One region of the Streptomyces sp. NPDC007983 genome, then DNA from elsewhere that is predicted to be linked to it. Evidence: riboswitches for the same ligand, from Rfam matches in the RefSeq annotation. Region 1 holds a riboswitch; each other region holds the start of a gene.
The links. A riboswitch is a leader RNA that binds a small molecule or an ion and turns the genes downstream of it on or off. The one in region 1 is predicted to bind cyclic di-AMP.
Positions count from the first base shown of each region.

Region 2: it holds a riboswitch for cyclic di-AMP, as region 1 does, so the genes downstream of both, ACFZCY_RS04610 (peptidoglycan DD-metalloendopeptidase family protein) here and ACFZCY_RS35890 (peptidoglycan DD-metalloendopeptidase family protein) in region 1, are expected to answer to the same signal.
Region 3: it holds a riboswitch for cyclic di-AMP, as region 1 does, so the genes downstream of both, ACFZCY_RS34525 (NlpC/P60 family protein) here and ACFZCY_RS35890 (peptidoglycan DD-metalloendopeptidase family protein) in region 1, are expected to answer to the same signal.
Region 4: it holds a riboswitch for cyclic di-AMP, as region 1 does, so the genes downstream of both, ACFZCY_RS37620 (transglycosylase family protein) here and ACFZCY_RS35890 (peptidoglycan DD-metalloendopeptidase family protein) in region 1, are expected to answer to the same signal.

Region 1 is NZ_JBIBJI010000017.1:80,561-83,478, reverse strand. Features, by position in the region: gene ACFZCY_RS35895 (insulinase family protein) at 1-1,345, shown strand, start outside; cyclic di-AMP (ydaO/yuaA leader) riboswitch at 1,571-1,733, shown strand; gene ACFZCY_RS35890 (peptidoglycan DD-metalloendopeptidase family protein) at 1,747-2,541, shown strand; gene ACFZCY_RS35885 (FCD domain-containing protein) at 2,767-2,918, shown strand, end outside.
Region 2 is NZ_JBIBJI010000001.1:973,091-976,008, reverse strand. Features, by position in the region: gene ACFZCY_RS04610 (peptidoglycan DD-metalloendopeptidase family protein) at 36-1,199, opposite strand; cyclic di-AMP (ydaO/yuaA leader) riboswitch at 1,211-1,342, opposite strand; gene ACFZCY_RS04605 (SpoIIE family protein phosphatase) at 1,617-2,786, opposite strand.
Region 3 is NZ_JBIBJI010000016.1:11,028-13,945, reverse strand. Features, by position in the region: gene pcrA (DNA helicase PcrA) at 1-1,229, opposite strand, end outside; cyclic di-AMP (ydaO/yuaA leader) riboswitch at 1,398-1,590, shown strand; gene ACFZCY_RS34525 (NlpC/P60 family protein) at 1,598-2,779, shown strand; gene ACFZCY_RS34520 (L,D-transpeptidase family protein) at 2,874-2,918, opposite strand, start outside.
Region 4 is NZ_JBIBJI010000019.1:109,921-112,838, forward strand. Features, by position in the region: gene eno (phosphopyruvate hydratase) at 1-712, opposite strand, end outside; gene ACFZCY_RS37620 (transglycosylase family protein) at 827-1,498, opposite strand; cyclic di-AMP (ydaO/yuaA leader) riboswitch at 1,505-1,671, opposite strand; gene ACFZCY_RS37625 (transglycosylase family protein) at 1,926-2,867, opposite strand.

The DNA.
Region 1 (2,918 bases):
GTGGGCCTTCCCGGCGCCGCAGCGCGGTGAGCTGTCCAACGGGCTCACCGTGCTGCGCTGTCACCGCCCCGGCCAGCAGGTCGTCGCGGTGGAGATCAACCTGGACGCCCCGCTGGACACCGAGCCGGCCGGTCTGGAGGGCGTCGCCACGATCATGGCGCGCGCCCTGTCCGAGGGCACCGACAAGCACACCGCCGAGGAGTTCGCCGCCGAGCTGGAGCGCTGCGGCGCCACCCTGGACGCCCACGCGGACCACCCCGGCGTCCGGGTCTCCCTGGAGGTGCCGGTCTCCCGGCTGCCCAAGGCGCTCGGCCTGCTCGCCGACGCCCTGCGCGCCCCCGCCTTCCCCGACGGCGAGGTCGAGCGGCTGGTGCGCAACCGGCTGGACGAGATCCCGCACGAGCTGGCCAACCCGGCCCGCCGCGCCTCCATGGCCCTGGCCAAGGAGCTGTTCCCGGCCGAGTCGCGGATGTCCCGGCCGCGCCAGGGCACCGAGGAGACCATCGAGGGCATCGACGCCGCGGCGGTGCGGGCCTTCTACGAGGCGCACGTCCGGCCGTCCACCGCGACCGCGGTCATCGTCGGCGACCTGGCCGGGGTCGACCTCGACCAGGCGCTCACCGACACCCTGGGCGCCTGGACCGGCGGCCCCGCCCCGCAGCGGTCGGTCCCTCCGGTCATCGCCGACGACACCGGCCGTGTGGTGATCGTCGACCGGCCCGGCGCGGTCCAGACCCAGCTGCTCATCGGGCGCGTCGGCGCCGACCGGCACGACCGCGTCTGGCCCGCGCAGGTGCTGGGCACCTACTGCCTGGGCGGCACCCTCACCTCCCGTCTGGACCGGGTGCTGCGCGAGGAGAAGGGCTACACCTACGGGGTGCGCGCCTTCGGCCAGGTGCTGCGCTCGACGCCGCCCTCGCCGGCCGGCGGCGGCTCGGCGGGCGCCTCGCTGCTGGCGATCAGCGGTTCGGTGGCCACCGAGGTCACCGGCCCGGCGCTGGAGGACCTGTGGACGGTGCTGCGGACGCTGAAGGAGGAGGGGCTGACGGACGCCGAGCGCGATGTCGCCGTGCAGAACCTCGTCGGCGTCGCACCGCTCAAGTACGAGACGGCGGCCGCCGTCGCGGGCACGCTCGCCGACCAGGTCGAGCAGCACCTGCCGGACGACTTCCAGGCGCAGCTGTACGCCCGGCTCGCCGAGGCGGGGACCGTGGAGGCGACCGCGGCGGTCGTGAGCGCCTTCCCGGCCGACCGGCTGGTGACGGTGCTCGTGGGTGACGCCTCGAAGATCGAGGAGCCGGTCAAGGCGCTCGGCATCGGAGAGGTGCGCGTCATCACCGGCTGAACCCCGGCCCGGCCGGCCCGATATGTCCCCGGGCCCGGCGCAAGGCACCATCGGCACAAGGACCCTGGCGTCGCACAAGACGCCGGGGTCCTCCCATTTGCCTGATTTGCGGGGCGTTTGGTTTGTGGCGAGAGCAACAAAAACCCGTAACCGTTTGGTGATCGAAACGCGGCCCGTTTAGCGTCAGTGCGGCTGTTCGCCGGATACCCGCCGCACCCGCGGCACGGACAGCCATCGCCGAGTCCCATGGTGCGAGTGCCAGGGGAGCCGGGGACCCAAACGTCCCTGGGGTGAATCGGACGCCTTCCCCGCCCGGGGGAGGGGCCCGTAGGAGACCTTCCTGCTCCGAACCCGTCAGCTAACCCGGTAGGCGAGAGGGAAGGAAAGGAGTGCGCCACCACATGGCGTTCACCCGTGCCGCTGGGAAGCACCGACGTCCCCGCCAAGCCGCCGTCCGCACCGGCGCCAACATCGCGGGCATCACCACGGTCGCCTCGGGCGTCGTCGCCGGCATCGCCGGCCCCGCCCTCGCCGCGACCGGCGAGACGCCGTCTCCCCAGGACACCGGTCTCCGTCAGGCGATGGTGATGGGCGACGGTCTCTCCGACCAGATCGACGCGCAGGCCCAGTCCCAGAGGGACGCCGCCGAGGCCGCCGCCGCCAAGGCGAAGGCCGAGGCCGTGGCCCGCCAGCAGGCCGCGCGGAAGGCCGAGGCCGCCGCGAAGAAGGCCAAGGCGGAGCGCGACGCCAAGGAGCGCGCCGCGCGTGAGGAAGAGCGCAAGCGCCTCAACACGTTCGTGTCGCCCATCAGCGGCTCCTACGTCTCCACCGGCTACGAGGCGTCCAGCGGCCTGTGGTCCTCCGGCAGCCACACCGGGATCGACTTCCACGCCTCCACCGGCACCTCGGTGCACTCGGTGGGCTCCGGTGAGATCGTCGAGGCGGGCTGGGGCGGTTCGTACGGCAACAACGTCGTCATCAAGATGAACGACGGCACCTACACCCAGTACGGCCACCTCTCGTCGATCGGCGTCTCGGTCGGCCAGAAGGTCACCCCCGGCCAGCAGATCGGCCTGTCCGGCGCCACCGGCAACGTCACCGGCCCGCACCTGCACTTCGAGGCCCGCACCACCGCGGAGTACGGCTCGGACATGGACCCGCTGTCGTACCTGCGCTCGCACGGCGTCAATCTCTGACGCACCCCTGCCCTAGTCGAAAGGCCCCGTCCGCCCCGGACGGGGCCTTCGGCGTGCCCCGCCGCCGTGACCGTCCCCTCGACCGTCGACCGTGACCAAAAAATATCCCCGAATTGACTTCGCCCATCGGAAATCCCGGCGGCTTCGAATAGAGTCGCTGAATGCGCGTCAATGGGATGCGTTTCGCGGCGGTTGAGGCGGAGGTTCGACAATGCGGGACCGGAAATGAACGGGGATACGGCCGCCGTCCAGGGCGGCCGCCGGATTTCGGCACACGCGGTATGCACGGCGATCCGTGACGACATCATCTCCGGTACCTATCCGCCCGGCAGCCGGCTGGCCGAGGAGCTGCTCGCCCGGCGCTACGGGGTCTCCCG
Region 2 (2,918 bases), on a different contig from region 1:
GAGGGGCCGCCGGAAGCGACGGCCGGTTCAGGGTGTCACGGGTTCAGCCCGTGGTCGCGCAGCCAGGGCATCGGGTCGATCGGCGAGCCGCCGCCCGGCCGCACCTCCAGGTGGAGGTGGGGGCCGGTCACGTTGCCGGTGGCGCCGACGCGGCCGATGGTCTCACCCGAGGACACCTTGCCCGAGGTGACGACCATGGACGACAGGTGGCAGTACCAGATCTCGGTGCCGTCATCGAGCTTGAGCACGATGCGGTAGCCGTACGAACCGGCCCAGCCCGCCTGGGTGATGGTGCCGCCGCCCACCGCCTTGACCGGGGTGCCGGTCGGGGCGGCGAAGTCCTGGCCGGTGTGGTCGGCGGACCACAGGTCGCCGGCCTGGCCGAAGCCCGCGGTCAGCGTGTACGAGGCGACGGGGAGGGTGAGCCCGCTGGACGTGGACGTCTTGGCGGGGCGGTCGGCGGCGGCCTTGGCCGCGGCCTCCTTCTCGGCCTCCGCCTTCTCCTTGGCCTCGGCGGCCTTCTTCTTGGCGGCGGCCTCGGCCTTCTTCTGCTCGGCCAGGTCGCGGGCCTTGGCGGCGGCCTTGGCCGCGTCGTCGGCGGCGGCCTTGGCGGCGGCCCGCGCCGCGGCCTCGCGCCGGTCGTCGTCCGCCGCGGTCTGCTGGCTCTCGGCCTGCCGCAGGATGCGGGTGCGCAGCGCCTCGCCCGAGTCGGTGGCGCTGGTGGTGAGGGTGGCCGCGGCGGGCTGGGAGGAGTCCTGGTCGTCGGCCATCAGGGAGCCGATGCCGGGCAGGTCCTTGGCGGCGGGCAGCTGGGCCTTGACCTCGTCGGCGACGTGGGCGAGGTCCGGCATGGAGATCGGTACGGCCGGCCGGTCCTTGGCGCTCGCCATGCCGCCCGCGCCGACCGCCGCGATGACGCCGACGCCGAGGACGGCGCCGCTGCGGGCCATGGTCCCGCCGCGCTGCTTGACGACGCGGTGCTTGCCGCGCAGCGGGGCGATGGACTCCTCCGTCGGGTTCCACTCGTCCCAGACGGCTTCTTTGGCGACGGAGGAATCATCCCCTTCGGCGCCGAGGCCGATCGTGGGCCGGGCGCCGGCTCCGGCGTCGAAGCCGACTCCGTACGCGGTCGCGGTGCCGATGCCGGTACCGGACGAGCGGTACGGAGCTTCGTCCAGTACGGACCTGTTGGACGCCACCGGGGCGCACTCCTTTCCTTCCCTCTCGCCTACCGGGTTAGCTGACGGGTTCGGAGCAGGAAGGTCTCCTACGGGTCAGGTTCGACCCGATTCACCCCAAGGTGGTGGTTCCCCGGTTCCCTGTGCTGCGGCTGTTACCGCCGTGGTGCGTGGTGCCGCTGGTGGTGCTGTCGCTGCACGTATGGGATTCGGCGACGGCGCACGGTGCCGCCTCTGCGACGGCTGTGTCGACCGCGCTGCGTTATCGAACGTTAATAGAGAGCGCGACATGATTCCAAGCTCTTCTGAAGAATCCGCGCAGCTTTGGGATGAACTTAGTAAGCATCGGGGGACAAGTAGGGGCGTTTCACCCCGGTTGAAAAGGGATGGTAAAAACCTCCGGCGAGCTGATCGTGCGTCAATCGTTATGCGTACGCGTCACGGTCGGCTACGGTCCGTGTCCGGAGCGGGCGCCGTCGTTCCGTTCGCCGTCGTTCCGTTCGCCGTCGTTCCGTTCGATACGGGCGGCCGCCGGACCGCGAGGAGTGCCATGTCGTCCGAGGTCTCCCCGCCCGTATGCCGCGCGACGTCCTCCACCAGCGCGTCGAGCAGCCCGCCCGGCCCGGGGAAGCGGCGGCCGCGCAGCCGCTCCTCCGGTACGTAGAACGTGCCGTGCCGGTCGCGGGCCTCGGTCACCCCGTCCGTGAACAGCAGCAGCGTCGCGTCCTCGGGGAACCGCAGCTCCGTCACCCGGTCGGGCCACGCGCCCAGTTCGCCCATCCCGAGCGGCAGCGCGGCCGTCTCCGGCCCCAGGGGCCGTACCTCGCCGTCGCCGGGCAGCAGCAGCGGCGCGGGGTGGCCGCGGTTGATGAGGCGGAGGATGGAGTCGCCGCGCGGGATCTCGCCGAGGACGGCGGTGGTGAACCCCTCGAACGCCTCCAGCTCGGCCCGCCGCGCGCCCTCGCGCCGCAGTGCCCGCTCCAGCCGCCCCGCCAGCCCCTCCAGCGTCGTCTCCTGCTCCGCCGCCTCCCGGAAGGCGCCGATGAGGACCGCGACGACCTCCACGGCCTGCAGCCCCTTGCCGCGCACGTCCCCGACGAGCAGCCGTACGCCGTGCGGGGTGTCCTGCACCGCGTACAGGTCGCCGCCGATCGCCGCGTACCGCTCGGCCGCCACATAGCGCGCCGCGACGTCCAGCCCGGCGATGCGGGCGGGCGGTACGGGCAGCACGGCCCGCTGCGCCGCCTCCGCGACACCGCGCGCCGACGCCAGCCGACGGTCGCCGCGGCGGACGACGCGGTTGATCACGAGCGCGAGCAGGGCGACGGTGGCCACCGTGGCGATCTCGGTCGCGGCCTGGGTCGGGTCCTTCACGCCGTGCAGTTCGGCCAGCAGGCATACGGCGAGGAGGGCGAGGACCGCGGTGGCGACGGTCTGCCGCAGCGGGAAGAGGGAGGCGGCGACCAGCGGGGCCGCGGCGAAGAAGGGGGAGGCGGTGTACGGGGCCGGGGCGGCGAGGTCGAACGCGACGCCGACGAGCAGGAGGACGGCGGGGGCCCAGCGGATCGGCCGGCGCCCCGCCGATGCCTGGACGGCCTCCTCGGCCATGACGAGTCCGGGGGCCGCGACCGAGGACCGGGCGGCGGGCGTACGGACGGGCGTACGGGCACCCGTACGAGCCCTGGTCCCTCGCACCCGCGCCACCGGCTTCTCCCGCTGTCCCTGGATCCATGACCCCGT
Region 3 (2,918 bases), on a different contig from region 1:
ACGTAGCCGGTGATGGTGGCGCCGGTGCCGGCCTCGGTCCACAGGTTCTTCGGGCGGCGGTTCTCGTTGCGCTCGATGACGGCGTTGGCCGCGCTCAGGATGGTCTGGGTGGAGCGGTAGTTCTGCTCCAGCAGGATCGTCCGCGCGTCCGGATAGTCCTCCTCGAACTGGAGGATGTTACGGATCGTGGCGCCCCGGAACGCGTAGATCGACTGGTCGGCGTCGCCCACGACGCACAGCTCCCCGGGCTCCACGGCTTCCTCGTCCGTGCCGGAGCCCGCGCCCGCGCCCGCGCCAGTGCCCACCAGCTCGCGCACCAGCGTGTACTGAGCGTGGTTGGTGTCCTGGTACTCGTCGACCAGGACGTGCCGGAAGCGGCGGCGGTAGTGCTCGGCGACGTCCGGGAACGCCTGGAGCAGATTGACCGTGGTCATGATGATGTCGTCGAAGTCGAGGGCGTTGGCCTCGCGCAGCCTCGACTGGTACATCGCGTACGCCTCGGCGAGCGTCTTCTCGAAGCCATCCGCCGCCTGCCCCGCGAAGGTCTCCTCGTCGATCAGCTCGTTCTTCAGGTTGGAGATCTTGGCGCTGAACGACTTCGGCGGGAACTTCTTCGGGTCCAGGTCGAGATCCCGGCACACCAGCGCCATCAGCCGCTTCGAGTCGGCGGCGTCGTAGATCGAGAACGATGAGGTGAAGCCCAGCTTCTTCGACTCGCGGCGCAGGATGCGGACGCAGGCGCTGTGGAACGTCATCACCCACATGGCGTTCGCCCGCGGGCCGACCAGCTCCTCGACCCGCTCCTTCATCTCCCCCGCCGCCTTGTTGGTGAAGGTGATGGCGAGGATCTGCCCGGGGTGCACGTGGCGGGTGCCGAGCAGATACGCGATGCGGTGGGTGAGCACCCGGGTCTTGCCGGACCCGGCCCCCGCGACGATCAGCAGCGGCGAGCCCGTGTGCTCCACGGCGGCCCGCTGCTGCTCGTTCAGCCCCTCCAGCAGCGCCGCCGGGTCGATGGCCGGGCGGGCCGCGCCGTCCCGGTAGTACGCCTCTCTGGTCCCCCCGCTCGGCACCGGCGCGTCGAAAGCGCCCGTGAAGAGGTGGTGCGGCACGTCCTCGCCGCCTGAACCGCCGGCGGGGTCCGGGTGCGCGGAATCCTCGGGCGGCGGGGGCTCCTCGCTCGGAGGCCCGAGATCCGCCAGGAAGCTGTCGTCAAAGAGGCTGCTCATCGCTCACCGAGTTTAGGCGGCCGCACTGACAGCCTACGCATGGACTGCACATGGATGTCACGAAACGGTTTCGGGCAAAACGACCACCAGCCTTCACAGGAGCACCACGAGTTGGCTACCGTCCTCCCCCAGGCGGCCCGTACACCCGTCGGCGAACCGCGCCGGCCCGGGCGGCCTCCGCCGAGTCCGGCCACGTCGCAAGGCGCCCGGAGCCGGGGACCCACAACGCAACATGGGGTGAATCGGCCCGAGTGGCGGTACGACGCGTACGACATGTCGTCCATCCGCAGAGGCCGTAGGGCAACCTTCCGAACCGCCCGAACCCGACAGCTAACCCGGTAGGCGGTCCACGGAAGGAGTCGCCTCCCTTGGCGTCGCACCGCAAGCCGCGGACCCGAATACCCACCGCCACGTCGTCCACCGGGCGCCGTACCGCCGTCGGATTCACCACCGCCGCCCTCGCCTCCGTCACCCTTCTCTCCCAGACCGCGAACGCCGCCCCGGGCGACCCGAGGCCCGGCACCACGCAGTCGATCGAGGCGGTCAAGGAGAAGGTGGACACCCTCTACCACCAGGCGGAATCCGCCACCCAGCACTACAACGCCGCCAAGGAGCGCTCCGAGCAGCAGCGCACCAAGGTCAACCGGCTGCTGGCCGATGTCGCCGAGAACACCGAGAAGCTCAACGAGGCCCGCCGCACACTCGGCACCTACGCCGCGGCCCAGTACCGCAACGGCGGCATGACCTCGAGCGCCGCGAGCCTGCTGTTCTCCAACGACCCGCAGGACCTCTTCGACCAGTCCCATCTGATGAGCCGGATGGCCGGTTCGCAGAAGAGAGCCGTCGACGACTTCCAGACGCAGGCGGCGAAGGCCGCCAAGGAGCGCAGGGAGGCCGCCAAGAGCCTGGCGTCGCTGACCGAGACCCAGAAAGAGCTGAAGACCAAGAAGAAGTCCGTCCAGGACAAGCTGTCCCAGGCCCGCCGGCTGCTGGCGAGCCTGACCGCCAAGGAGAAGGCGCGGCTGGCGGCGATCGAGAAGAAGAAGGCCGAGGAGGCGCGGCGCAAGGCGGCCGAGCTGGCCGAAAAGCAGCGGCAGGCCGCGGCCCAGCAGCAGCAGGAGCAGCAGCAGGAGCAGCAGTCGAGCGGAAGCTCCTCTTCCGGCAGCGGCTCCAGCACCGGCTCCTCCACCTCCACGAACAGCACCAAGGCGGCCAAGGCCATCGACTTCGCGGAGTCCCAGCTCGGCAAGCCGTACGTCTGGGGCGCGACCGGCCCCACCTCCTACGACTGCTCAGGGCTCACCCAGGCCGCCTGGAGGGCCGCCGGTGTCTCGCTGCCGCGCACCACGTGGGACCAGGTGAAGGCCGGTACGCGTGTCTCGACCTCCGACCTCAAGCCCGGTGATCTCGTCTTCTTCTACGACGACATCAGCCACGTCGGGCTCTACATCGGCAACGGCATGATGATCCACGCCCCGAAGCCGGGGGATGTGGTCAAGAAGGCACCGATCACCGAGATGCCGATCTACGGAAGCGTCCGGCCCGCATAGCGGTAGTAACGGCGGTAGACAGACGCTGCGGCTGCCCGATGCGCGATCGGGCAGCCGCACCGCTTCCGCGTCACATGATCACGCGATCACGAGATCACGTGCCCGGCTTGCGCCCGTACACGTACACGTCGTCGCCGTT
Region 4 (2,918 bases), on a different contig from region 1:
CCTGGCCCGGCTGGTAGCCGGCCTTCTTGATGGCTTCGACGATCAGGTCCAGGGCGTCCCGGTTGGAGTCGAGGTTCGGCGCGAAGCCGCCCTCGTCGCCGAGGCCGGTGGACAGGCCCCGCTCCTTCAGCACGCCCTTCAGGGTGTGGTAGACCTCGGCGCCCCAGCGCAGGGCCTCGGAGAAGGACTCGGCGCCGACCGGCGCGATCATGAACTCCTGGATGTCCACATTGGAGTCGGCGTGCGAACCGCCGTTGAGGATGTTCATCATCGGGACCGGCAGCAGATGCGCGTTCGGGCCGCCGAGGTAACGGAAGAGGGGCAGGTCGGACGCCTCGGAGGCGGCGTGCGCCACGGCGAGGGAGACGCCCAGGATGGCGTTGGCGCCGAGCGAGGACTTGTCCGGAGTGGCATCCAGGTCGAACATCGCCTGGTCGATCAGGCGCTGCTCGGTGGCGTCATATCCGACCAGCTCGGGGCCGATCTGCTCGATGACGGCGAGGACGGCCTTCTCCACGCCCTTGCCGCCATAGCGGTTCTTGTCGCCGTCACGGAGCTCGAGGGCCTCGAAGGCGCCGGTGGAGGCGCCGGACGGGACGGCGGCACGGCCGGTGCTGCCGTCGTCGAGGCCGACCTCGACCTCGACCGTGGGGTTGCCTCGCGAGTCGAGGATCTCGCGAGCTACGACGACGTCGATGGACGGCACGAGGATCTCCTTCGTATGGGTCTTCGGTAGCAGCATGAGCCTAACCGCACCGAAGCCCCGACGGGGTGCACCGTGGGGGCGGCGCACCCGGCCGGGGCTCGTTGACTACGGTGTGGCTGCTCAGCTCAGGTGGAGCTGCTGGCCGGGGAAGATCATGTCGGCCTGCTGGATGATGTTCTTGTTCAGCTCGAAGAGCTTCTTCCAGCCGCCCTTGACGTCCTCCGTCTTGGCGATCTTGCCAAGGGTGTCGCCGGACTTGACCTTGTACTCGCCGTCGCCCTTCTTGATCGGGCCGCGGACCTCGGAGCGCGCGGCGTGCTCGGGCGCGCTGCGCGGCGCGGCCTTCGGCTTGGCGGACGGGGCCGACTGCGAGGAGTCGGACTGGCTCTGCTGCGGGGTGGACGGCGCGGGGGCGGGGGCGCCGCCGCTGGTCAGGCCCTTGCCGCAGACCGGCCAGGCGCCCTTGCCCTGGCTGGCGAGGACCTTCTCGGCCACCTGGATCTGCTGGCTCTTGCCCGCCTTGTCGGCGGTGGGTGCGAACGCGGTACCGCCGTAGGCGGCCCAGGTGGAGGAGGAGAACTGCAGGCCGCCGTAGTACCCGTTGCCGGTGTTGATCGACCAGTTGCCGCCGGACTCGCACTGCGCGACCTGGTCCCACTGGGAGCTGGTGGCGGCAGAGGCGGACGTCGCACCGATGAGCGGAGTGGCCACGGCGGCTCCGGCGAGGCCGACGAGCGCGGTGATGCGGGTGGCCTTGGAAGGACGACGGTGCTTGCCCTGAGCGTTGGACATGTTCGTTCGTTTCCTCACCGACGCCTACGAGGTGAGCTGTCGGGTTCGGGCGTGAGTTGCCCGGCCCGGTGCGGGGTTCGCACCGGGCTTCACCCCTAGCCGTTCGGCCGATTCCGCTGGCCTCCCGGCACTTACCTTGGGTCCCCCGCTCCTGCCTTCGGCGCTGGCGCGTCGGTACCGGACGACCGCCGGCAGGACTCGGCGTGACGGTCGACGGTGCTCGCGGTGGCGAGCGGAAAGACGTTAAACACACGTCCGGGAAACGTTCAAACACCCTTATCGCAGCGAAGAGGGCTGTTATCGATCTCACTCGTCCTACATCGGCGCAGGTGGGGCCGGGTGTGGAGAGACCGGACACGAGGGACGGCCCGGAAAATGTGACGAGAGGTATGTCTCACCGGCGCCAGATCGGGCAAATCACCCCGGATTACTGGCCCCTGATGGTGAGATCAAGTCGCTGACCAGGGAGAATGAGATCCGGGTCGGTTCCGATGAGGTTCTCGTTGCCTTCGTAGATCCGCCGCCAGTCGCCGCCCAATTCCTGCTTTTCGGCGATTGCTGAAAGGTTGTCACCCGGACGCACCGTGTAGCCGCCATCCGTGGGGTTTTCGGCACGATTTGCTCCGCCACGCGAGGCACGGTCGCTCGGTCGCGCGTCCCTCTCCGGCTCGCCGCGGTGCTTGCCGGAGGGCGCGGAGGCGTCGGCCGAGGCGTCGGCCGGGTCCGAGGCGCCCGCGGAGGGGGTCGCGGAGGGGGTCTTGGCGGGTCCTTCGGAGGCGTCCTCGCCGGAGGAAGAGGAAGAGGAAGGGGACGGCGAGGGGTCGGGCGCGTCAGAAGAAGGGGACGGGGAGGGCGCGTCGTCGTCCAGCCCGTCGGGGGCCTTGGAGACGTGGGGCCGCTCCGGCTCTCCGGCGTCCCGGCCCGAGTCGCCGCGCTGCGGGGGCTGCTGGGAGGGGCGCGCCGTGCTGCCCGGGTTCACGTCCGGGGCGTCGCCGTCGTCGGTCAGCCCGGCGTTCAGCGCACAGCTGGGCCAGGCGTCCGGGCCGCGGTCGCCGAGTATCGACTCGGCGACGGCTATCTGCTGGGAGCGGCTGGCGAGGTCGGGGCGCGGGGCGTAGTCGGTGCCGCCGTACTTCTTCCACATGTCGAGGGTCAGCTGGAGACCGCCGTAGAAGCCGTTGCCCTCGTTGGCGCTCCACATCCCGGCGCTCTCGCACTCGGCGACCCGGTCCCAGGTGGAGGCCGGGGCGGCCTGGGCGCCGGTCGCTCCGAAGAGCGGGATGGCGATGCTCGCACCGGTCACCCCCGCCGCGACGACGATGGCCGGAGCCTGGCGGGGGCGGCGGTGACGTCCGTTCCCGGAAAGCATGCGAATCGCCTCTCGTGTGGGGGTCGTTTGTCGGTTGAACATAGCGACGTC